2 regions of the Streptomyces sp. AHA2 genome follow, and region 1 is predicted to be linked to the other one. Evidence: riboswitches for the same ligand, from Rfam matches in the RefSeq annotation. Region 1 holds a riboswitch; the other holds the start of a gene.
What was found. A riboswitch is a leader RNA that binds a small molecule or an ion and turns the genes downstream of it on or off. The one in region 1 is predicted to bind thiamine pyrophosphate.

Region 1 (11,020 bases):
TCGGCGTGAGGGTGGTGTCGGAGGCGATCGCCTCGGTCGCCTTGACCGTCCCGGCGCGGGTGGAGCCGCCCGCGCCGTAGGTCACGGAGACGAAGTCGGGCGCCACCGCCTCGACCCGGCGCAGCGCGTTCCACAGGTTCCGCTCGCCCTTCGGGGTCTTGGGCGCGTAGAACTCGAACGAGTACGTCGTCTTGCCGGTCGCGAGCATGTCGCGCACGGTGCGGGCGTGGTCCGATCTGATGGATGCGGTGCCGAGGGCCATACCGGCAGGTTAGCCAGGGGGCGTCGGTCCCCCAACCGCGCACAGGGTTTTGCACCTATTGTCCACGAGTTGTCCGTCCTTCTGTCCACTCCTTGGATACAACGGGGATCAGCGCTCCCGCAGGCGCTTGGCGAACCCGGCCGCCGCGTCACCCGGGTCACCGGCTTCGGTGATCGCCCGTACGACGACGACCCGCCGGGCGCCCGCATCCAGGACCTGGTCGAGGTTGCCGAGATCGATGCCGCCGATGGCGAACCAGGGGCGGTCGGTGCCGAGACCGGCCGTGTACCGCACGAGGTCCAGCCCGGGGGCGTGCCGGCCGGGCTTGGTGGGGGTCGGCCAGCAGGGGCCGGTGCAGAAGTAGTCCACGCCCTCCTGGCCGGCTGCCGCGGCGGCCTCGGGCCCGGCGTGGGTGGAGCGGCCGATCAGGACGTCGTCGCCCAGGATGGCGCGGGCCGCGGGGACCGGGAGGTCGCCCTGGCCCAGGTGCAGGACGTCGGCGCCGGCGGCGTGGGCGACGTCCGCCCGGTCGTTGACCGCGAGCAGCTTGCCGTGCCGGGCGCAGGCCTCGGCGAACACCTCCAGGTGCTCCAGCTCCTCGGCCGCCTCCATGCCCTTGTCGCGCAGCTGGACGATGTCGACGCCGCCGGCCAGCACGGCGTCCAGGAACGCGGGAAGGTCGCCCTGGCGCTTGCGGGCGTCGGTGCAGAGGTAGAGCCGGGCGTCGGCGAGCCGGGCCCGGGCGGTGGTGGCGGCGGAGGTCGCGGTGCCGGTCATGGGAGTCCCCCTCGGTGTCGGTGGCGCGGGCCCCCGTCCGCGTGCGGTGCGAAGCGTGCGGGCGGCGGGACCCTGGTGGTCGGCGCGGGCGGCCTCGCCCGTGCGCCGTGGGTGGGCCGGGGCGCGGCGCCCGGCCGGTCGGCGCGGGCACCCGCGTGCACCTCCGGGTGCGTGCGGGCGGGAGGGCCGGGTGGGGCTGTGCGGTTCCGTCACCGGAAGGCCCCGCCCGCCGGGCGGTTCCGGCCGGGCGGGCGCGTCCCGTCCGGGACCGCCCCGGGCACCTTACGCGCCCGAGGCCCGGATGCGTCCCGCCCGTGAAAGAGCACGGCCCGGTCCCGGGCCGTGGCCCCGTGGGCCACGGCCCCGCACCGGGCGGCTGTTCGGGTCCGGCCCCGCTCGGGCGGTGCCGGACGGTCCTCCCGCGGAGTCCGGGTCAGACTGCGAGCGCCTGCGCGCGGCGCTTCACCTCCGTGCCGCGGTTCTCGCTGAGCGCCTGCGCGGGGGTGCCGGGCAGGCTGGGGTCGGGGGTGAAGAGCCACTCCAGCATCTCTTCGTCCGTGAAGCCGTCGTCCCGCAGGAGCGTCAGGGTCCCGGTGAGGCCCTTGACGACCTTGTCCCCGTCGATGAAGGCGGCGGGAACGTGCAGCGCCCGGTTCTCACCGCGGCGTACGGCGATGAGCTGGCCCTCCTTGACCAGCTGCCGCACACGCGTCACCTCGACACCGAGCTGCTCGGCGATGTCGGGGAGGGTGAGCCAGGCGGGGACGAGAGCATCGATCTTTGCGTCAATCTCGGTCACGGGAACAAGCCTGCCATCCGCCACCGACAGTCGGAAGCCGACCCGGTCCACCCGGGCGCGACGGCCCGCTCCGCCCCGGCCCCGGTCTCAGGCCGTGGCCGCCTTCATCGGCCTGGCCGGGTCCGCCAGCAGCACCGGGTTCATCGGCGTGCCCGACTCGATCAGGCGGCGGCCCTGCGCCAGGTCCCGCGGGCGGCCGACCGCCAGCAGCGCGACCAGCCGCTCGCCCCGCAGCCAGCACACCGTCCAGGCCGGGCCGGAGGGGTCGCCCCGCCACAGCAGCGCGTCGGCGGCCGCGTGGTGCCCGGCGTACTGCACGAACCGGCCGAACTGCTCGGACCAGAAGTAGGGCACCGGGTCGTACACCGCGGGCGGCTCGCCCGAGGCCCGGCCGACGATGTTCGCGGCGACCGTGCGCGGCCCCTGCAGGGCGTTGTCCCAGTGGTGCACCAGCAGGCGCTCGCCGTACCGGCCCGAGGGGAAGGAGGCGCAGTCGCCGACCGCGTACACGTCCGGCACGCGGGTGCGCAGGTGCGCGTCGGCGACCACCTCGCCGTGCGCGCCGAGTTCGACGCCGGACCCGGACAGCCAGGCCGTGGCGGGGCGGGCGCCGATGCCGACGACGACCGCCTCCGCGGGCAGCCGCGAGCCGTCGTCCAGGACCACCGCGCCGGGCTCCACCCGCTCCACGCGCGCGTGGGTGCGCAAGGAGGCGCCCGCGTCGGCGTACCAGCGGGTCATCGGCGCGGCGACCTCGGGGGGCAGGGCTTCGGCGAGGGGACGGCCGGCGGCCTCCACGACGGTCACCGAGCAGCCCGCCTCGCGCGCGGCCGTGGCGAACTCCGCGCCGATCCAGCCCGCGCCGACGACCACGATCTCGTGCCGGGCGGCCAGCACCGGCCGCAGCCGCTCGGCGTCGTCCAGGGTGCGCAGCAGGTGCACGCCGGGCACTCCCTGCGTGCCGGGCAGCCGGACCGGTTCTGCGCCGGTCGCGACGACCAGGACGTCGTAGGGCACCGCTCCGGCCTCGGTGTCCAGTTCGTGGGCGCCCGGGCGCAGGCCCAGCACCTCGCAGCCGAGGCGCAGTTCGATGCCCAGCGCCTCGAAGTCCACGTCGAAGGCGGAGCCCTCGGCCTTGCCGAGCAGGACGGCCTTGGACAACGGCGGTCGGTCGTAGGGCTGGTGGGGTTCGGCGCCGATCAGGCTCACGGTGCCGGTGAAGCCCTGTTCGCGCAGGGCGACCGCGGTCTGCACCCCGGCCATGCCCGCGCCCGCCACGACCACGCGCCGCGGCACGGACGGGCCTGCTTCCTGCGTCTGCTCGCTCACCTGATCACCATAGACACCTGACACTCCGTCAGTCAGCGCCCCTGCGCCGTGACCTGCTCCACAACGCTCGTGCCGCTGCCCGGCCGGGACTCCCACTGCCAGGTCTCCTCCAGCCGCACCCGCCCGTCGGGCAGCTCCACGACCGTCGAGACGCAGTGCCCCGAGGCGGTGGTGCCGTCCCGCCCGAGCTGGACGTAGCGGAAGTCGAGCCTGTCACCTTCCCGGATACCCACGAGATGCCCGTGTACGACGTCCCCGCCCGCGTAGTCGGCCCAGACCGCGCCCTCCCGCTCGTGGTAGGTGAACCGGGTGGACGTCCCGACCTGGCCGGGTGCCTGGTCGGCGACCGGGGCGAGGACCAGACCGTCGAGGGATCGGGCCATGGAAGGAGGCTCCCTTACTGCGGCGTGCGGGGTCGGGCTAGGGTGGCCAACGTAGAGCACTCGCGGGAGCCCGGACGCACCGGGCTGAGAGGGAGGCTGGCGGCCTCCGACCGTACGAACCTGATCCGGGTCATGCCGGCGAAGGGAGGGGCTGGACGCCCATGTCGCGCACGTCCACCACGTCGGACGTCCTCGTCGTCGGGGGCGGGATCATCGGCCTGGTCACGGCCTGGCGGGCCGCGCAGCGCGGTTTCGCCACGGCCCTGGTGGATCCCGAGCCCGGCGGCGGAGCCGCCCAGGTCGCCGCCGGGATGCTGGCCGCCGTCACGGAACTGCACTACGGCGAGCAGACCCTGCTGCAGCTGAACCTCGCCTCGGCCGGCCGCTACCCGGACTTCACGGCCGAGCTGACCGAACTGACCGGACACGACCTCGGCTACCGCCGCTGCGGCACCCTGGCCGTGGCCCTGGACGCCGACGACCGCGCCCACCTGCGAGAACTGCACGCCCTCCAGCAGCGGTCCGGGCTGGACTCGCAGTGGCTGTCGGGGCGCGAGTGCCGCCGGCTGGAGCCGATGCTCGCGCCGGGCGTGCGCGGCGGGCTGCGGGTCGACGGCGACCACCAGATCGACCCCCGGCGCCTCGCCGGGGCGCTGGTCGCCGCGTGCGAGCGGGCGGGGGTGGTCCTGCACCGCGTCCGGGCCGAGCGGCTCACCGTCGAACGGGACCGGGCCGCGGGGGTGGTCACCGACGACGGGACCGCGCTGGGCGCGGGACAGGTCGTGCTGGCCGGGGGCAGCCTCAGCGGCCGGCTCGCGGGCGTCCCGGACGAGGTCCTGCCCCCCGTACGGCCCGTCAAGGGCCAGGTGGTGCGGCTGACGATGCCGCCGCGGCACGGGCCGTTCCTGAGCCGCACCGTGCGCGCGGTCGTGCGCGGCAGTCACGTCTACCTGGTGCCGCGCGAGAGCGGTGAGCTGGTGATCGGGGCGACCAGCGAGGAGCTGGGCTGGGACACCACCGTCACCGCGGGCGGCGTGTACGAGCTGCTGCGCGACGCCCACGAGCTGGTGCCGGGGATCACCGAACTGCCGCTCACCGAGACCCGGGCCGGACTGCGCCCCGGCTCCCCGGACAACGCCCCGCTGCTCGGTCCGACGGCTCTGGACGGACTGCTGCTGGCGACCGGTCACTACCGCAACGGCGTGCTGCTCACGCCGGTGACCGGCGACGTCCTGGCGCACGCCCTGGCCACGGGCGAACTGCCCGCCGAGGCCCGTCCCTTCACCCCCGAGCGCTTCCGCACCGCCACCGCACTCACGGAGCAGCCCGCATGAACATCTCCGTCAACGGCGAGCCCCGCCACGTCCGGCCCGGCACGGCTCTCGACGCCGTGGTGAAGTCCCTCACCACCTCGACCTCGGGGGTGGCCGCCGCCCTCAACGAAACCGTCGTCCCGCGCACGCAGTGGCCCGCCACGCCCCTGTCCGAAGGGGACCGCGTGGAAGTCCTCACCGCCGTCCAAGGAGGCTGACCATGGCCGACGATCCGTTCGTCCTCGGGGACACGTCCTTCACCTCCCGCCTGATCATGGGGACCGGCGGGGCGCCCAGCCTCGACGTGCTGGAGCGCTCCCTGGTCGCCTCCGGCACGGAGCTGACGACGGTGGCGATGCGCCGGGTGAACGCCTCCGTGCACGGCTCGGTGCTGTCCGTCCTCGACCGGCTGGGCATCAAGGTGCTGCCGAACACGGCGGGCTGCTTCACCGCCGGCGAGGCCGTCCTCACCGCCCGCCTCGCGCGCGAGGCCCTCGGCACGGACCTGATCAAGCTGGAGGTCATCGCCGACGAGCGCACCCTGCTGCCGGACCCGATCGAGCTGCTGGACGCGGCCGAGACGCTGGTCGACGACGGCTTCACGGTGCTGCCGTACACCAACGACGATCCCGTGCTCGCGCGGAAGCTGGAGGACGTGGGCTGCGCGGCGATCATGCCGCTCGGTTCGCCGATCGGGTCGGGTCTGGGCATCCGCAACCCGCACAACTTCGAGCTGATCGTGGAGCACGCGCGCGTGCCGGTGATCCTCGACGCGGGCGCCGGGACGGCCTCGGACGCGGCGCTGGCGATGGAGCTGGGGTGCGCGGGCGTGATGCTGGCCTCGGCGGTGACGCGGGCGCAGGAGCCGGTGCTGATGGCCGAAGCCATGCGGCACGCCGTGGAGGCGGGCCGGCTGGCCCGCCGGGCGGGCCGGATCCCGCGGCGGCACTTCGCCCGGGCGTCGTCGCCGGGCGACGGCATGGCCGCCCTGGACCCGGAGCGCCCCGCCTTCCGGTAGGGGTGCGTCCGCCCTCGCGGGGCACGTCACAGGTCCGCTGCAGTACCGCCCCGACGGCAGCCGCGGGGACGGCCCCGTCGGTCGCGGCTCGTACACTCGCCTGCGTGGACACGACCCTTCAGGACCCCTTGGTCGGGCAGGTGCTCGACGGCCGGTACCGCATCGACGCGCGGATCGCGGTCGGCGGGATGGCCACGGTCTACCGGGCCGTGGACACCCGCCTCGACCGGATCCTCGCGCTCAAGGTGATGCACCCCTCGCTCGCGGTCGACGCCTCGTTCGTCGAGCGGTTCATCCGCGAGGCCAAGTCGGTGGCCCGGCTGTCCCACCCGAACGTGGTGCAGGTCTTCGACCAGGGCACCGACGGCGCGTACGTCTACCTCGCGATGGAGTACGTCGCCGGGTGCACCCTGCGGGACGTGCTGCGCGAGCGCGGGGCACTGCAGCCGCGTGCCGCCCTGGACATCCTGGAGCCGGTGCTGGCCGCCCTGGGCGCCGCCCACCGCGCCGGGTTCGTGCACCGCGACATGAAGCCGGAGAACGTGCTGATAGGGGACGACGGCCGGGTGAAGGTCGCCGACTTCGGCCTGGTCAGGGCCGTCGACACGGTGACCAACACCACCGGCACGGTCCTCGGCACGGTGTCGTACCTCGCCCCGGAGCAGATAGAGAACGGCACCGCGGAGCCCCGCGTCGACGTGTACGCGTGCGGCGTGATGCTCTACGAGATGCTCACCGGGGACAAGCCCCACGACGGGGACTCCCCCGCCGTGATCCTCTACAAGCACCTGCACGAGGACGTGCCGCCGCCCTCGGCCGCCGTGCCGGGCCTGGCCTACGAGCTGGACGAGATGGTCGCCTCGGCGACCGCCCGCACCCCTGAGGTCCGCCCGTACGACGCGGTGGCGCTGCTGGCGCGGGTCCGCGACGGGCGGGCCCGCCTCGCCGACGACCAGCTGGACGCGGTGCCGCCGCGGGCGCTGACGTCGGACCACGACAACGCCGACGACCGCACGAGCGTGATCCCCCGTGCGCTGACGACGCCCCGCCCGGGCGCCTCCGGCCGGGACGGCGCGGCACCGGAGGCGGAACTGAACCGCACCAGCCGTCTGGCGTCCCCGCCGCCGGCCGCGCCGGCCGGCCGCCGGGCGGTGCCGCGCGGCCCGATGGCGCTCGTCGTGGCCGTCCTGCTGGTGCTGGGCGTCGGCACGGGCCTCTGGTACATCAACTCCGGCCAGTTCACCGAGGTCCCGCCGCTGCTGGCGAAGACCCAGGACCAGGCCGAGGACCGGTTGCGGGACGCCGGACTGGAGCTGGGCAAGGTGGAGCACGCCCACAGCGACACCGTCGAGCGCGGCCGGGTCATCAGCAGCGACCCCGGCACCGGGGCGCGCATCCGCGGCAACGACTCGGTGAGCATCACCGTCTCCGACGGACCCGAGACCGTGCGGGTGCCCGCCCTGGCCGGCCGGGAGCTGGCCGAGGCCCGGTCCCTGCTGAAGGACGACGGCCTGGAGCCCGGCATGGTGACCCGGGAGTTCAGCGACGACGTGCCGCGCGGCGCGGTCGTCTCCGCCGAGCCGGCGGACGGCACCAAGGTGCGCGCGGGCACGGCCGTGGCGCTCGTCGTCAGCAAGGGCAGCCCCGTCGACGTGCCCGACGTCACCGGTGACGACCTGGCCGACGCCGAGGCGGAGCTGAAGGAGGCCGGGCTGAAGGTGAAGGTCGCCGAGGAGCGGGTCACCTCCGCCGAGTTCGAGCAGGGCCAGGTCGCCGCGCAGAGCCCGAAGGCCGGCGGCCGGGCGGCCGAGGGCGACACGGTGACGCTGACGGTGTCCAAGGGCCCCGAGATGGTCGAGGTCCCGGACGTGGTGGGTGACGGCGTCGACGACGCCACCCGTGCGCTGGAGGAGGCGGGCTTCGAGGTGGACGAGGACCGCGGGCTGCTCGGCCTGTTCGGCGACACCGTCGAGGGACAGTCCGTCGAGGGCGGCGAGCGCGCGCCCAAGGGCTCGACGATCACAATCGAGATCCGGTGACGGCCGCGGGCACGGAGCCCGCGGCCGGAGCCGAGTCGCGGGCATGCCACCCTGGACGGGTGAATCCTCAGCTGTCCGGCCCGTCCCGCAACCCCGTGGGCAGCCACATCCCCGTGGCCGGCGGTCTCCACCGCGTCGGCCTGTCCTACGCCCGTGACCTGGCGGCGGAGGCCGTGCAGGTCTTCGTGGCCAATCCGCGCGGCTGGGCCACCCCGGCCGGGAACCCCCGGCAGGACGAGGCGTTCCGCGCGGCCTGCGAGGCCGACGGGATCCCCGCGTACGTGCACGCTCCCTACCTGATCAACTTCGGTTCCCACACCGGGGCGACCGTCGAGCGGTCCGTGCAGTCGCTGCGGCACTCGCTGCGGCGTGCGCGGGCGATCGGCGCGCGGGGCGTGGTGGTCCACACCGGCAGCGCGACGGGTGGCCGGGAGCGGCCGGTGGCGCTGCGGCAGGTCCGGGAGCACCTGCTGCCGCTGCTGGACGAACTGACCCACGACGACGACCCGTTCCTGCTGCTGGAGTCGACGGCCGGACAGGGTGCCTCGCTGTGCTCGCGCACCTGGGACTTCGGCCCGTACTTCGAGGCGCTGGACGCCCATCCGAGGCTCGGCGTGTGCCTGGACACCTGCCACGTCTTCGCCACCGGGCACGACCTGACCGGCCCCGGCGGCATGCACCGGACGCTGGACCTGCTGGTGGACACGGTCGGCGAGGGCCGGCTGAAGCTGATCCACGCCAACGACTCCAAGGACGTGGCGGGCGCCCACAAGGACCGGCACGAGAACATCGGCGTCGGCCACATCGGCGAGGACCCGTTCCGCGCGCTGATGACCCACCCGGCGACCGAGGGCGTGCCGCTGGTCATCGAGACGCCGGGCGGCAAGCAGGGGCACGCGGCGGACGTGGAGCGGCTGAAGAAGCTGCGCGACGGCTGAGGAGGCCGGGCGACGGCTGAAGAAGCCGCGCGACGGCTGACGGACGCCCGCGGCGCCCTCAGAGCCCGGGGCCGTCCCCCGGTTCCTCCTGGTACGAGTAGCGCTGCTCGCGCCAGGGGTCGCCGATGTTGTGGTAGCCCCGCTCCTCCCAGAAGCCGCGCCGGTCGGCGGTCATGTACTCCACGCCGCGCACCCACTTGGGGCCCTTCCAGGCATACAGGTGGGGCACGACGAGGCGGACCGGGAAGCCGTGCTCGGCGGTGAGCAGCTCGCCGTCCTTGTGGGTGGCGAACACGGTCCGCTCGGAGGCGAAGTCGGACAGCCGCAGGTTGGAGCTGAACCCGTACTCGGCCCACACCATCACATGGGTGACGTCGTCGGCGGGCGGCGCGAGGTCGAGGATCGTGCGGGCGGGGATGCCGCCCCACTCGGCGCCCAGCATGCTGAACTTGGTGACGCAGTGCAGGTCGGCCACCACGGTGGTGTGCGGCAGGGCCGTGAACTCCTCGTGCGTCCAGCAGTGCTTGCCGCCGGCGGCGGTGGCGCCGAAGACCCGGAACTCCCAGCGTTCGGGCCGGAACTTGGGAACGGGGCCGTAGTGCGTGACCGGCCAGCCGCGCTGTATGCGCTGTCCCGGGGGCAGCACCGGCTGCGTCGCTCCTGCCGAATCGCGCCCTTCTCCCGATTCGTGTCCCAGCGGCTGACCCATGACTCCATCCTGACAGACCCGGAGCGATGCCCCCGACCGGACCTGCTCCATACTCGGACGAATTGGACTAAGCATGCCCTAACTTACTAAGTGAACACTTACTGGACGATCTTCGCGCGCAGTGGAATCATGCGGCGCACCTGCCAGTCCCCCGCGTGGAAGGAGCCTCTGCGATGCAGGGCGACCCCGAGGTCCTCGAATTTCTCAACGAGCAGCTGACCGGCGAGCTGACGGCGATCAACCAGTACTGGCTGCACTACCGGATCCAGGACAACAAGGGCTGGACCAAGCTCGCCAAGTACACGCGTGAAGAATCCATCGACGAGATGAAGCACGCGGACAGGATCACCGAGCGGATCCTGATGCTGGACGGCCTGCCCAACTACCAGCGGCTCTTCCACGTGCGCGTCGGCCAGACGGTCACCGAGATGTTCCAGGCCGACCGGCAGATCGAGGTCGAGGCGATCGACCGTCTCAAGCGCGGCATCGAGGTGATGCGCGCCAAGGGCGACGTGACCTCCGCGAACATCTTCGAGGACATCCTCGCGGACGAGGAGCACCACATCGACTACCTGGACACCCAGCTGGAGCTCATCGAGAAGCTGGGTGAGGCGCTGTACATCGCGCAGCAGATCGAGCAGCCGAGCTGAGCGACGCCGTCAGGCGGCGTCTTCCAGCTCCGTGAGGACCGGCGCGCCGCGGTCGGCCAGCTCGCGGCGCGGGCAGGCGCCCCTGCCGAGGATCGCCTGGATCCGGCGGACGCACGAGCCGCAGTCCGTACCCGCCTTGCAGGCGGAGGCGATCTGGCGGGGGGTGCAGGCGCCGTTGTCCGCGTGCTGCTTGACCTGCTGTTCGGTGATGCCGAAGCAACTGCAGACGTACACGCGGTCCACCTCCCGACGGGGTCGTTCTGAATGCCGCCCCGCTGATCGGTGAGGCAAACCTAACCTTACCCGTCGGGCTCGGAGCACAAAAGCGGAGTGGGGCGCGGATCGTGTGATCCGCGCCCCAGTGCTCGCCCCGGTAACAGGCGGACCCGTTACTGGTCCCTGTACATCTCCGCCACGAGGAACGCCAGGTCCAGCGACTGGCTGCGGTTGAGCCGCGGGTCGCAGGCCGTCTCGTAGCGCTGGTGCAGATCGTCGACGAAGATCTCGTCGCCGCCGCCCACGCACTCGGTGACGTCGTCGCCGGTGAGTTCCACGTGGATGCCGCCCGGGTGGGTGCCGAGCGCCTTGTGGACCTCGAAGAAGCCCTTGACCTCGTCGAGCACGTCGTCGAAGCGGCGGGTCTTGTGCCCGGAGGCGGCCTCGAAGGTGTTGCCGTGCATCGGGTCGGTCACCCAGGCGACGGTGGCGCCGGAGGCGGTGACCTTCTCGACCAGCTCGGGGAGCTTGTCGCGGACCTTGTCGGCGCCCATGCGCACGATGAAGGTCAGCCGGCCCGGCTCCCG
Region 2 (11,020 bases), on a different contig from region 1:
GGAGACACCCTCTGTGGCTGGGGCGGTCGGTTCCGCGGCTTTAGGCAGCCACTTTGGGGCGAGCCTCTAAGATCATGGCCCCAACGTCGTGCTTTAACGGGCAGGTCCACAGACTGCCCGACTCGCCGGAAGCTTACGGGGCCATGATCACTCGCCCCAAAGCAGCTCCAGCCCAAAGCCGCTCCGCCGACCTCGGTGGAGCCGGCTGCTAGCTCGTGAGACCTTGCTGCCGGGCTTCGGCCACGTAGTCCGCAACACTGACGCGCATAACCTTTTCGTTCTTATCGCGCAGGAACCAATAGAACCATGAAGGGATTGCTGCGTTGACTTGCCGTATCGTGCACATCTGATCTTGCAGTTCACGGCAAGTCGTCAACTTCGGAGGCTTCTTTTGCCGCAAGGAAGTTTCCCAGATTTGAGCAATACGAGCCTCAGTCGCCTCCTTCATCTTGACGGACTCTGTGCTTGCCCGCCACATCTCAAAAACTTCTTTGATCGCTGGAATCAGTGGGGCAAAAATTGCTGTCACCGAGTCAGTGAATGAGAGACCTATGAGAGCGCATGCTATCGAAGCGAGACTGAGGGTGAGAATTGCAAAACCTGCAAGGGCGGCACTCCATCTGCGCTGATCAGAAACGCCCCATGCGAGATTGCTTCGCTGGCTGACAAGGACGTCAAGCGGGTAAGGCAGGTCCTCCGTGTCGCTATACCAATCTCGTAGATTCCTGGGCCTATGCCTCTCGGCTGCTTCGGCAATGACAGCAGTTGATGGTCGGTCGGCCAGGGTCGCGTTCCATGGAAGACCAAATACGTACGTGTCAAACTCTTCCTGGACGGAGGCTGCCTGCTTAGTCTTACGCTTTTCCCTCGCGCTCCCCAGGATGCTCACAAAAAGCAACGTTAGGGCCACACTTACGCCGAGGGCCTGTCTGGCCGAAGGAAGCGTTATAGACAAGGCGGCCCCGACTATCCCACCTGCAATAATCAGGGAGGTGCGGAAATTGTGAATCCGCTTGGCGTCGTCGTATAGCTGCCGCTGAGCTGCGAGTAGCCTAAGGGGCTTATCGTCATTCTGGCGAGACATGATGCGGCCAGATTGAGGCTCGAGGGTCACGAATTGTCCGTCCGCATTTCTCTCAGCTGCCGTAACTCGGGAACCGCTGCCCAAAGATGGATTTCCATTCGCGGATGGCGGCAGCTTGGTTGGGATTGGGGCCAGACGTGGCATACCAGGCATTCAATGCCGCCGTGTAGGCCTGATTGATTTGTTGTTGGACTAGATAGGCTCGATCGGCGGTCAAATACGCGCTAACGTCGTTTCCCTCGTGCCAGCAACTATACAGTTGGCTCTTCGCATGGCTGAACCACTGAAGCACGGACCAATCGTACGATTTCCAATCGGTTGGCGTCTTCAGGGCAATGACTTCGAGATGATAGCTCTGAAGGCTAATGCTTTGACGGCGATTCCAGTCCTTAATGAATTTAATTACTTGGCGAAACTTCAACCCATGGCTTTCCGCCTTGCTGTTCACGTCTCGCGTGTGCTTGTGCGGCTTAGTTTCGAGCCAGATTTCACGATTCATGTCGGGGATTTCATAGTGGGTTACTTCCCCGGAATCGTTGGTGACTCGAACTGCTGGGACGACGTCGATGTCGGGCCATGACTGGAAGCGCATCGTAACGGCCTGGCCATTGCGGCGAACGCTGCCCGCGCCAGGCCCCAATGCGCGCTTAACGTTACCGAGTACGGTAGATGGAAGGCGCCCTTTGATATGTTGTTCGTAGTGGAGGACGGCGATAATGTCCAGATCTGCGTAACCCTTTAGGGCGGTGTATCGAGGTATGGAGCCCATCGAAAAGGCATCTAGCACAGTCATGGAGGTTCCAAGTCTCCGCAGTACCCAATCCCTGCGTGTATTCGCGATAGTCCTGTGATCGCCAGGGAGATTGATTGTTGTGTGGAAGTCGGCAAATGCCGAATCGACAGTCCAAGCCATGGCTGAAGATTAACTGATGGGCCTAAGCGCTTCCTAGGGGTGCGTACCTCTTCTACGTCAATCGGATAAGTGGTGAGTACTGCCCGTGGTGGAAGTGGATCACCAGCCCTCTTGCGTATTAGCTCCGGCGCAGATGGAGTGACGGGCTGCGGCGCCGCCACCTGGACACCTGCGGCGACGGCTGACTGAGTCCTGGGCCGTCCCTGGGCCGTCCGAAGCCGACCAACGCCGACAGACGCCACCCACAGGTGACCACCCCCACCCCGCTCCGGCCTGGGCACCCGCCGTTGATCTGCCACACTGGAAGGGTTATGCCTGCACCCGGAGAACTCACTTTCGTCGCCCCCCGTGGAGCCAAGAAGCCGCCGCGGCATCTTGCCGACCTCACTCCTGCCGAGCGCAAGGAGGCCGTCGCCGCGGTCGGGGAGAAGCCGTTTCGTGCCAAGCAGCTCTCGCAGCACTACTTCGCGCGGTACGCGCACGACCCGGAGCAGTGGACCGACATCCCCGCCGGCAGCCGTGCGCGGCTGCAGGAGGCGCTGCTGCCCGAGCTGATGACCGTCGTGCGGCATCTGTCCACCGACCAGGGCACCACCCGCAAAACCCTGTGGCGGCTGTTCGACGGGACGCTCGTCGAGTCCGTGCTGATGCGCTACCCGGACCGGGTGACCATGTGCATCAGCTCGCAGGCCGGGTGCGGCATGAACTGCCCGTTCTGCGCGACCGGGCAGGCCGGTCTCGACCGCAACCTGTCCACCGCCGAGATCGTGCACCAGATCGTCGACGGGATGCGGGCCCTGCGCGACGGCGAGGTCCCCGGCGGTCCCGCGCGGCTCAGCAACATCGTCTTCATGGGCATGGGCGAGCCGCTCGCGAACTACAACCGGGTCGTCGGGGCCGTCCGCCGCCTCACCGACCCCGAGCCGGACGGGCTCGGGCTGTCGCAGCGCGGCATCACCGTCTCCACCGTCGGTCTCGTCCCGGCCATCCACCGCTTCGCCGACGAGGGCTTCAAGTGCCGGCTGGCGATCTCCCTGCACGCTCCCGACGACGAGCTGCGCGACACCCTCGTACCGGTCAACACCCGGTGGAAGGTGCGCGAGGTGCTGGACGCCGGGTTCGAGTACAGCGCGAAGTCCGGGCGGCGGCTGTCCATCGAGTACGCGCTGATCCGCGACATCAACGACCAGGCCTGGCGCGGTGACCGGCTCGGCCGGCTGCTCAGGGGCAAGCCGGTGCACGTCAACCTGATCCCGCTGAACCCGACGCCCGGCTCCAAGTGGACGGCCTCCCGGCCCGAGGACGAGAAGGCGTTCGTGGAGGCCATCGCCGCCCATGGTGTGCCGGTGACGATCCGGGACACCCGTGGTCAGGAGATCGACGGGGCGTGTGGTCAGCTCGCGGCCACCGAACGGTAGTCTGATCGCCGTATCCACATCTGCATATTCCGACAGGGGAGCGCCACAGCGCTGAGAGTGCGGCACGGCCGCAGACCCTCCGAACCTGGCCCAGGTCATTCTGGGTAGGGAGATCGGTCACCACTCGAGCTGTTGCGCCCTGCCCGGGACCACGGAAGTCCCGGGCGGGGCCGCGTCTTCTCCTGGTCACTCCAGGAGGAATCCAGTGAGCATCAACGCAAAGCGCCTGACGGCCGCGGTCGTCGGGCTGGGCCTGGCCGGCACGCTCGCGGCGTGCGGGTCGTCCGACGGCGGTCAGAAGCCGGGCGACTCCCAGACCGTCACGCTCGTCAGCCACGACTCGTGGGCCGCCTCCAAGGACGTCCTCGCGGCCTTCGAGAAGCAGTCCGGGTACAAGGTCAGGGTCCTGGAGGACGGCGACGCCGGGCAGGCCGTCAACAAGGCGATCCTCACCAAGGACAACCCGCAGGGCGACGTCTTCTTCGGCGTCGACAACACCCTGCTCTCCCGCGCCCTCGACAACGGCCTGTTCCAGCCGTACGAGCCGAAGGGCTCGGACCGCATCAAGGCCGAGTACCGAGTCGACCGGGACAAGCACCGGGTCACGCCCGTCGACACCGGCGACGTCTGCGTCAACTACGACAAGAAGTACTTCGCCGACCGCAAGCTCCGGCCGCCGCGGACCCTCGACGACCTGACCGACCCCCGGTACAAGGACCTGCTGGTCACCGAGAACGCCTCCTCGTCCTCGCCCGGCCTCGGCTTCCTGCTCGGCACCGCGGCGGAGTACGGAGACCGGGGCTGGGAGGGTTACTGGAAGAAGCTCAAGGCCAACGGCGTCAAGGTCGTCGACGGCTGGGAGCAGGCCTACAACGAGGAGTTCTCCGGCTCGGCCGGGGGGAAGAAGGCCAAGGGCGACCGGCCGCTCGTCGTCTCCTACGCCTCCTCCCCGCCCGCCGAGGTCGTCTTCGCCGACCCCAGGCCGGACACCGCCCCGACCGGCGTGGCCGAGGGAACCTGCTTCCGGCAGGTCGAGTACGCGGGACTGCTCGGCAACGCGCGGAACGCCGAGGGCGGCAAGGCGCTCCTCGACTTCCTCGTGGGCAAGCGGTTCCAGGAGGACATGCCGCTGAACATGTTCGTCTACCCGGTGCGCGAGGACGCCCAGGTGCCGCCGGAGTTCGCTCAGTACGGGCCGCAGGCGAAGAACCCGCAGACCATGGACCCGGCGAAGATCGCCGACCACCGTGACCAGTGGGTCAAGTCGTGGACCTCGCTCGTACTGAAGTAGCCGCCCGCAGGCGGGGCGCGGCGGCGCGGTTCGGTCTGCTGGCCGTGCCCGTCGCGTTCTTCGCGGTCTTCTTCGCCTACCCCGTCGCCGCGATCGTCGCGCGCGGTCTGCGGGACGGCGGGGCGTGGCACCCCGGGCGGATCGGGGAGGTGCTCGGGCAGTCGGGCGTGCGGCACGTGCTCTGGTTCACCACCTGGCAGGCGCTCGTCTCCACGGCGCTCACGCTGCTGATCGCGCTCCCCGGCGCGTACGTCTTCGCGCGCTTCGACTTCCCGGGCAAGCAGGTGCTGCGGGCGATGGTGACCGTCCCGTTCGTGCTGCCGACGGTCGTCGTCGGCACGGCGTTCCTGGCGCTGGCCGGGCGCGGCGGGCTGCTCGACGAGTGGTGGGGCGTCCGGCTGGACACCACCGTGTGGGCGATCCTGCTCGCCCACGTCTTCTTCAACTACGCCGTGGTGGTGCGGACCGTGGGCGGGCTCTGGGCGCAGCTCGACCCCCGCCAGGAGGAGGCCGCGCGGATGCTCGGCGCCTCCCCCGCGACCGCCTGGCGGAAGGTGACCCTGCCCGCCCTCGCCCCGGCCGTGGCCGCCGCCGCGCTGATGGTCTTCCTGTTCACCTTCACCTCCTTCGGCGTCGTCCAGATCCTCGGCGGGCCCACCTTCTCCACCCTGGAGGTGGAGATCTACCGGCAGACGTCCGAGATCTTCGACCTGTCCACGGCGGCCGTGCTGACCCTGATCCAGTTCGCCGCGGTAGGCGCGATCCTCGCCCTGCACGCCTGGACCGTGCGGCGGCGGGAGACGGCCCTGCGGCTCGTGGACGCGGCGGTCACCGCGCGCCGGCCGCGCGGCGCCGGGCAGTGGGCGCTGCTGGGCGCGGTGCTGGCCACCGTCGCCGTGCTGATCGTGCTGCCGCTGGCCGTGCTGGTGCAGCGCTCCCTGGACGCCCCCGGGTTCGGCTACTACCGGGCGCTGACCCGCCAGGACGGCGGCATGTTCCTGGTCCCGCCGATCGAGGCGGTCGGCAACTCGCTGTCGTACGCCGTCGCCGCGACCGCCATCGCCGTACTGGTCGGTTCGCTGGCCGCCGTCGCGCTCACCCGCCGGGACGCCGGGCGGTTCGTGCGCGGCTTCGACGCGCTGCTGATGCTGCCGCTCGGGGTGTCCGCGGTGACCGTCGGCTTCGGGTTCCTGATCTCCCTCGACGAGCCGCCGCTGGACCTGCGGTCCTCGTGGATCCTGGTGCCGCTCGCGCAGGCGCTGGTCGGAGTGCCGTTCGTCGTGCGCACCATGCTGCCCGTGCTGCGCGCGGTGGACGGGCGGCTGCGGGAGGCGGCCTCGGTGCTGGGGGCCTCGCCGTGGCGGGTGTGGCGGGAGGTGGACCTGCCGATGGTGCGGCGCGCGCTGCTGATCGCGGCCGGGTTCGCCTTCGCCGTCTCCCTCGGGGAGTTCGGGGCGACGGTGTTCATCGCGCGGCCCGACAACCCGACCCTGCCGGTGGCGGTGGCGCGGCTGCTGGGGCGGCCCGGTGACCTCAACTACGGCCAGGCGATGGCCCTTTCGACGATTCTGATGGTGGTGTGCGCCGTGGCCCTGCTGGTGCTGGAGAGGCTGCGCACCGATCGGACGGGGGAGTTCTGATGCTGCTGGCGCTGCAGGGCGCGACGGTCCGCTTCGGCGGGCGTGCCGTGCTGGACGCGGTCGGTCTGGAGGTCGCCGAGCACGAGGTCGTGTGCGTGCTCGGGCCGAGCGGCAGCGGCAAGTCGACGCTGCTGAGGGCGGTCGCCGGGCTGCAGCGGCTGGACGCCGGGCGGATCCTGCTCGACGGGCGCGACCAGGCGGGTGTGCCCGCCCACCGGCGGGGTGTCGGGCTGATGTTCCAGGACCACCAGCTGTTCCCGCAGCGGGACGTCGGCGGGAACGTGGCGTTCGGCCTGCGGATGCAGGGCGTGCCCAGGGCGCACCAGGCCGAACGGGTACGGGAGTTGCTCGAACTCGTCGGGCTGCCGGGCGCGGCGCGCCGGGCCGTTGCCGCGCTGTCCGGCGGGGAGCAGCAACGGGTGGCACTGGCCCGGGCGTTGGCGCCGAACCCCCGGCTGCTCATGCTGGACGAGCCGCTGGGCCAGCTCGACCGGTCGCTGCGCGAGCGGCTCGTCGTGGAACTGAGGGAGCTGTTCGGCCGGTTGGGCACGACCGTGCTCGCCGTGACGCACGACCAGGGGGAGGCCTTCGCCCTGGCCGACCGGGTCGTGGTCATGCGGGACGGCCGGATCGCCCAGTCCGGTACACCGCTGCAGGTGTGGCAGCGGCCGGCCGACGCCTTCGTGGCCCGGTTCCTCGGCTTCGAGAACGTGGTGGAGGCCACCGTGGGCACGGAGGCCGCGGACACGCCGTGGGGCAAGGTGCCGGTGCCGCAGCACGCCCCGCAGGGCACCCGGACCCTGCTGGTGCGGCCCGCCGGCGTGCGGCTGGTACCCGCGGGCTCGGGCCTGCCCTGCACGGTGACCGCCCGCACGTTCCGGGGCACCCATGTCGCCGTCCATCTCCAGCCCGAGGACGCCCCGCGGCTGGAGGCGGCGTGCGCGCTGCGGGCGGCGCCCGCCGTGGGGGAGCGGGTCGGGGTGGAGTTCGACGGGGCGGAAATCGTGGTGCTCGACTGAGCGACACCTCCTAGGGTTCCGGGCATGACGCCACTCCCGCACGCGCGCTACTGCGACGAGATCGCCCACCAGGTGGGTCTGTTGAGGTCGGTGGTGGCCTTCGGGGCCGAACTGTCCGCCGCCGTGCCGACCTGTCCCGGCTGGTCGCTGGAGCACCTGGTGCGGCACACCGGAGGCGCCCTGCGCTGGGCGGAGCTGCTGGTGCGCACCCGGGCGGGGGACGACGTCCCCGAGGAGCGGGTGCCGGGGGGTGCCGGACCCGAGGCGCAGGGGGACGCCGCCGCGCTGGACGCCTGGCTGGCGGAATCCGGCGAGCGGCTCGTCGGCACCCTGCGCGAGGCCGGGCCCGACGCCGAGGTCTGGGGCTGGGCAGGGGATTTCACCTCGGGGTTCTGGGCCCGGCGCATGACCCACGAGATCACGGTGCACCGCGCGGACGCGGCCCTCGCCGCCGGGCTGCCCTACGAGGTCGCGCCCGACGTGGCCGCCGACGCGATCGACGAGTGGCTGCAGATCGTCCGACACGCGCAGCGGACGCAGCCGGACGACGCGGTGGCCGAACTGCGCGGCGCGGGCCGGAGCATCCGTCTGCACGCCACCGACACCGGCCCGGGACGGAACGCCGAGTGGCTGATCGAGCTGGCCGAGGACGGTGTCCGCTGGCACCGGGGCCACGCCAGGGCCACGGTCGCCCTGCGCGGTCCCCTCACCTCCGTGCTGCTGGCCTTCTACCGCCGGCTTCCGCTCGACGCACCGGGGTTGGAGGTGATCGGCGACCGGGCGCTGCTGGAGTTCTGGCTGGAGCGGGCGACCTTCAGCTGAACGGGACGTGGCCCGCCCCCGATCGGGGGACGGGCCACGGCGTTGCGGTGCGCGGGCGTCAGCTGTCGCTCTTGGCCCGGCGGCGCATGCCGAAGAACACCGCGCCACCACCCACGACGACCAGGGCCGCCGCGATGCCGGCGATGAGGCCGGTGTTGGAGTCGGCGCCGGTCTCGGCGAGGTTGGACTCACCGGCCGGGGCGGGCGCGTTGCCCGCGGGCGCGGGGCTGCCGCTCCCGGACGGGCTCGGAGCGGGGGCCTGCGACTCCTCGGCCGGCTCGGAGGGTGAGGCCGACGGGGCCGACGGGCTCGGCGTGGCCGGCTTCGTCGCCGGCGTGGTCGCCGGGGGCTTCTCCTCCTCCTTCTTGCAGGCGGTGGCCGGGGTCACGAGGTTGGGCTTGATGTCCTCGTCGACGTACGAGGCGGCCTTGACGTGGATGCGGTACTCGGCGTTGGGCTGCCACTCCTCGGCGAAGGTGATGGTGGTGCCCTTGCGGGAGCCCTTGACCACCTGCTCGCCGACCTTCTTGGCGTCGGCGCCGTTGTTCTGCAGGTACACGGTGACCGTCGCCGGGATGCCGGCGGGGTCGACGTCGGTGACGGCGATGACGCCCTTGCCGCCGTCGCACTTGGCCTCGGCCGAGAACTCGTTGATGTCGCAGGCCAGCGCGTTGCCGGCGGCGCCGAACGCGAGCGCCGCGGAGGCGGCGACGACCCCGAGGACGCGCACGGAGCGGCGTGCGAGGCGCGGGGACGTACGGCGGGATACGGACAGAACTGCCACGTTTGTCCTTCACAGGGTGCGTAAAGAGGGGGGTGGTGGGCGGTGCTGACTGCGCATCAGCACCACCGGGAGGCTCCCAGGTCTATAAGCGGCCCATCAGCAGTGTCAACGCATATGCCACATGCGGGGGTCGGCTTTGCCTTCTTATTAACCGCCCAGACGTTTCAACGCGTCGGGAGCCTCCTCGATCCGGTCCACCAGAGCGATCCGCGCCTCCATCGAGCGGCCCTCGGCCAGCGTGCACAGCAGCGGCCAGGCGGGCAGCCTCCGCGTCCAGTGGTCCCGGTCGACGAGCACCATGGGCGTGGGTTCGCCGCGCGACTCGTAGTAGTTGGGCGTCGCGTTGTCGAAGATCTCCTGCAGGGTCCCGGCGGCGCCGGGCAGGAACACCACGCCCGCGTCGCAGCGGGCCAGCAGCCCGTCCTCCCGCGTGGCGTTGGAGAAGTACTTGGCGATGTGGGAGGCGAACGCGTTCGGCGGCTCATGGCCGTAGAACCACGTCGGGATGCCGACGGAGCGGCCGCCGCGCGGCCAGCGGGAGCGGACCTCGAAGGCCGCCCCCGCCCACCGGGTGACCGACGGGGTGAACCGCGGCGCCCCGGCGAGCAGTTCGAGCGCCTCGGTGAGCATCCCGTCGTCGTACGGGGCGGCGTACGCGCCCAGGTTGGCCGCCTCCATGGCGCCGGGACCGCCGCCGGTGGCGACGGTGAACCCGGCCCGGGCCAGCTCCCGGCCGAGCCGGGCGGCGCCCGCGTAACTCTCGGTCCCCCGGGCCATCGCGTGACCGCCCATCACCCCCACCACCCGGGCGCCGGTGAGGAGTTCGTCGAGCGCGTCCGACACGGAGTCGTCGTGGACGGCGCGCAGCATCGAGGCGTGGATGTCCCGGTCGGCCTTCGTCCGCTGGAACCAGGCGTAGGCGAGGGCGTCGGGCGTGGCCCCGTAGCCGTCGGCCAGGGACGCGAACAGCTCCTCGGGCGAGTACAGCAGACCGCGGTACGGATCGAAGGGCAGGCCCGGGACCGGCGGGAAGACCAGGGCGCCGTCCGCGCGGACCTTCGCAGCGGCGTCCTCGCGCATCGCGCAGCCGAGGAAGACGGCCCCGGCCGTGTCCGTGCCGAGCAGTTCGCGCGTACGGTCCGTCAGGTCCACGGCCTGTACGCGGTACCCCGCGAGCGTGCCGCGCGCCGAGACGGTCGCGTCGAACTCCTCGAGGGTCTCTATCTCACGGTCGTCGTGGTGGGCCGCATGGGCGGGCATCGTCTGCACCCTGCCCATGCTGGCACAGCCGCGTTCAGCCCTGGACGGCCGCCGGGTCCATCCACACGACCTCGAAGGTGTGGCCGTCCGGGTCGTCGAAGGCCCGGCCGTACATGAACCCGTGGTCCTGGGTCTCGCCGGAGACCGAACCGCCCGCCGCGACCGCCCTGTCGACCAGCTCGTCGACCTTCTCGCGGCTCTCGGCGCTCAGCGCGATCAGCACCTCGCTGGTCCTCGTGGCGTCGGCGATCTCCTTCTTGGTGAACTGGGCGTACTTCTCCTTGGTGTGCACCATCACGACGATCGTGTCGCTGATGACGACGGAGGCGGTCGAGTCGTCGCTGAACTGCTCGTTGATCGAGTAGCCGAGCTCGGTGAAGAACTTCCTGGAGGCGCCGAGGTCGGCGGTGCACAGGTTCACGAAGATCATCTGCTGGTACATGCGAAGTCTCTCCCCGCGGGTTCGGTGTGTGGTTACGCGTGGATAGACCGGACACGGGTGCGGAACTCATCGCCGCGCGGCGACTTTTTCCGTCCGTGTGCCGCGGGGGCTTTCCGCCGGCGCGCCTCGTGGCGGTCAGCGCGCGAGCGGCAGGGCCGCCAGCTCGGCCACCGTCAGGGTGAGCGGGCCGAACAGCGCGAGCAGGGCCCCGGCGCGCAGCGCGGCGGCGCTGCGCAGGGCCGAGGCGGGGGCGCCCAGCCGCTGCAGGGCCGCGGTGGTCTCGGCCCGGTTCTGCCGTGCCTCGACCGCGGCCGTCAGCAGCGTGGCCAGCGTGCAGCCGGTCACCA

Region 2: linked by a shared signal. The riboswitch ahead of Q5694_RS33065 (thiamine ABC transporter substrate-binding protein) and the one ahead of thiO (glycine oxidase ThiO) in region 1 are both predicted to bind thiamine pyrophosphate.

What each region holds. Positions count from the first base shown of each region.
Region 1 covers NZ_JAUQWJ010000002.1:574,127-585,146, reverse strand. The annotation lists gene metF (methylenetetrahydrofolate reductase [NAD(P)H]) at 1-262, opposite strand, end outside; gene thiE (thiamine phosphate synthase) at 371-1,039, opposite strand; gene Q5694_RS06730 (Rv2175c family DNA-binding protein) at 1,473-1,838, opposite strand; gene Q5694_RS06725 (NAD(P)/FAD-dependent oxidoreductase) at 1,926-3,167, opposite strand; gene Q5694_RS06720 (hypothetical protein) at 3,200-3,550, opposite strand; TPP riboswitch at 3,603-3,714, shown strand; gene thiO (glycine oxidase ThiO) at 3,712-4,884, shown strand; gene thiS (sulfur carrier protein ThiS) at 4,881-5,081, shown strand; gene Q5694_RS06705 (thiazole synthase) at 5,084-5,881, shown strand; gene pknB (Stk1 family PASTA domain-containing Ser/Thr kinase) at 5,986-7,920, shown strand; gene Q5694_RS06695 (deoxyribonuclease IV) at 7,980-8,858, shown strand; gene Q5694_RS06690 (sulfite oxidase-like oxidoreductase) at 8,917-9,567, opposite strand; gene bfr (bacterioferritin) at 9,741-10,217, shown strand; gene Q5694_RS06680 ((2Fe-2S)-binding protein) at 10,227-10,460, opposite strand; gene Q5694_RS06675 (class II 3-deoxy-7-phosphoheptulonate synthase) at 10,607-11,020, opposite strand, start outside.
Region 2 covers NZ_JAUQWJ010000030.1:40,608-51,627, forward strand. The annotation lists gene Q5694_RS33050 (S-4TM family putative pore-forming effector) at 209-1,237, opposite strand; gene Q5694_RS33055 (nucleotidyltransferase) at 1,137-1,997, opposite strand; gene rlmN (23S rRNA (adenine(2503)-C(2))-methyltransferase RlmN) at 2,309-3,415, shown strand; TPP riboswitch at 3,440-3,544, shown strand; gene Q5694_RS33065 (thiamine ABC transporter substrate-binding protein) at 3,621-4,706, shown strand; gene Q5694_RS33070 (ABC transporter permease) at 4,682-6,346, shown strand; gene Q5694_RS33075 (ABC transporter ATP-binding protein) at 6,346-7,365, shown strand; gene Q5694_RS33080 (maleylpyruvate isomerase family mycothiol-dependent enzyme) at 7,390-8,187, shown strand; gene Q5694_RS33085 (LAETG motif-containing sortase-dependent surface protein) at 8,246-8,962, opposite strand; gene Q5694_RS33090 (LOG family protein) at 9,119-10,240, opposite strand; gene Q5694_RS33095 (VOC family protein) at 10,266-10,673, opposite strand; gene Q5694_RS33100 (hypothetical protein) at 10,809-11,020, opposite strand, start outside.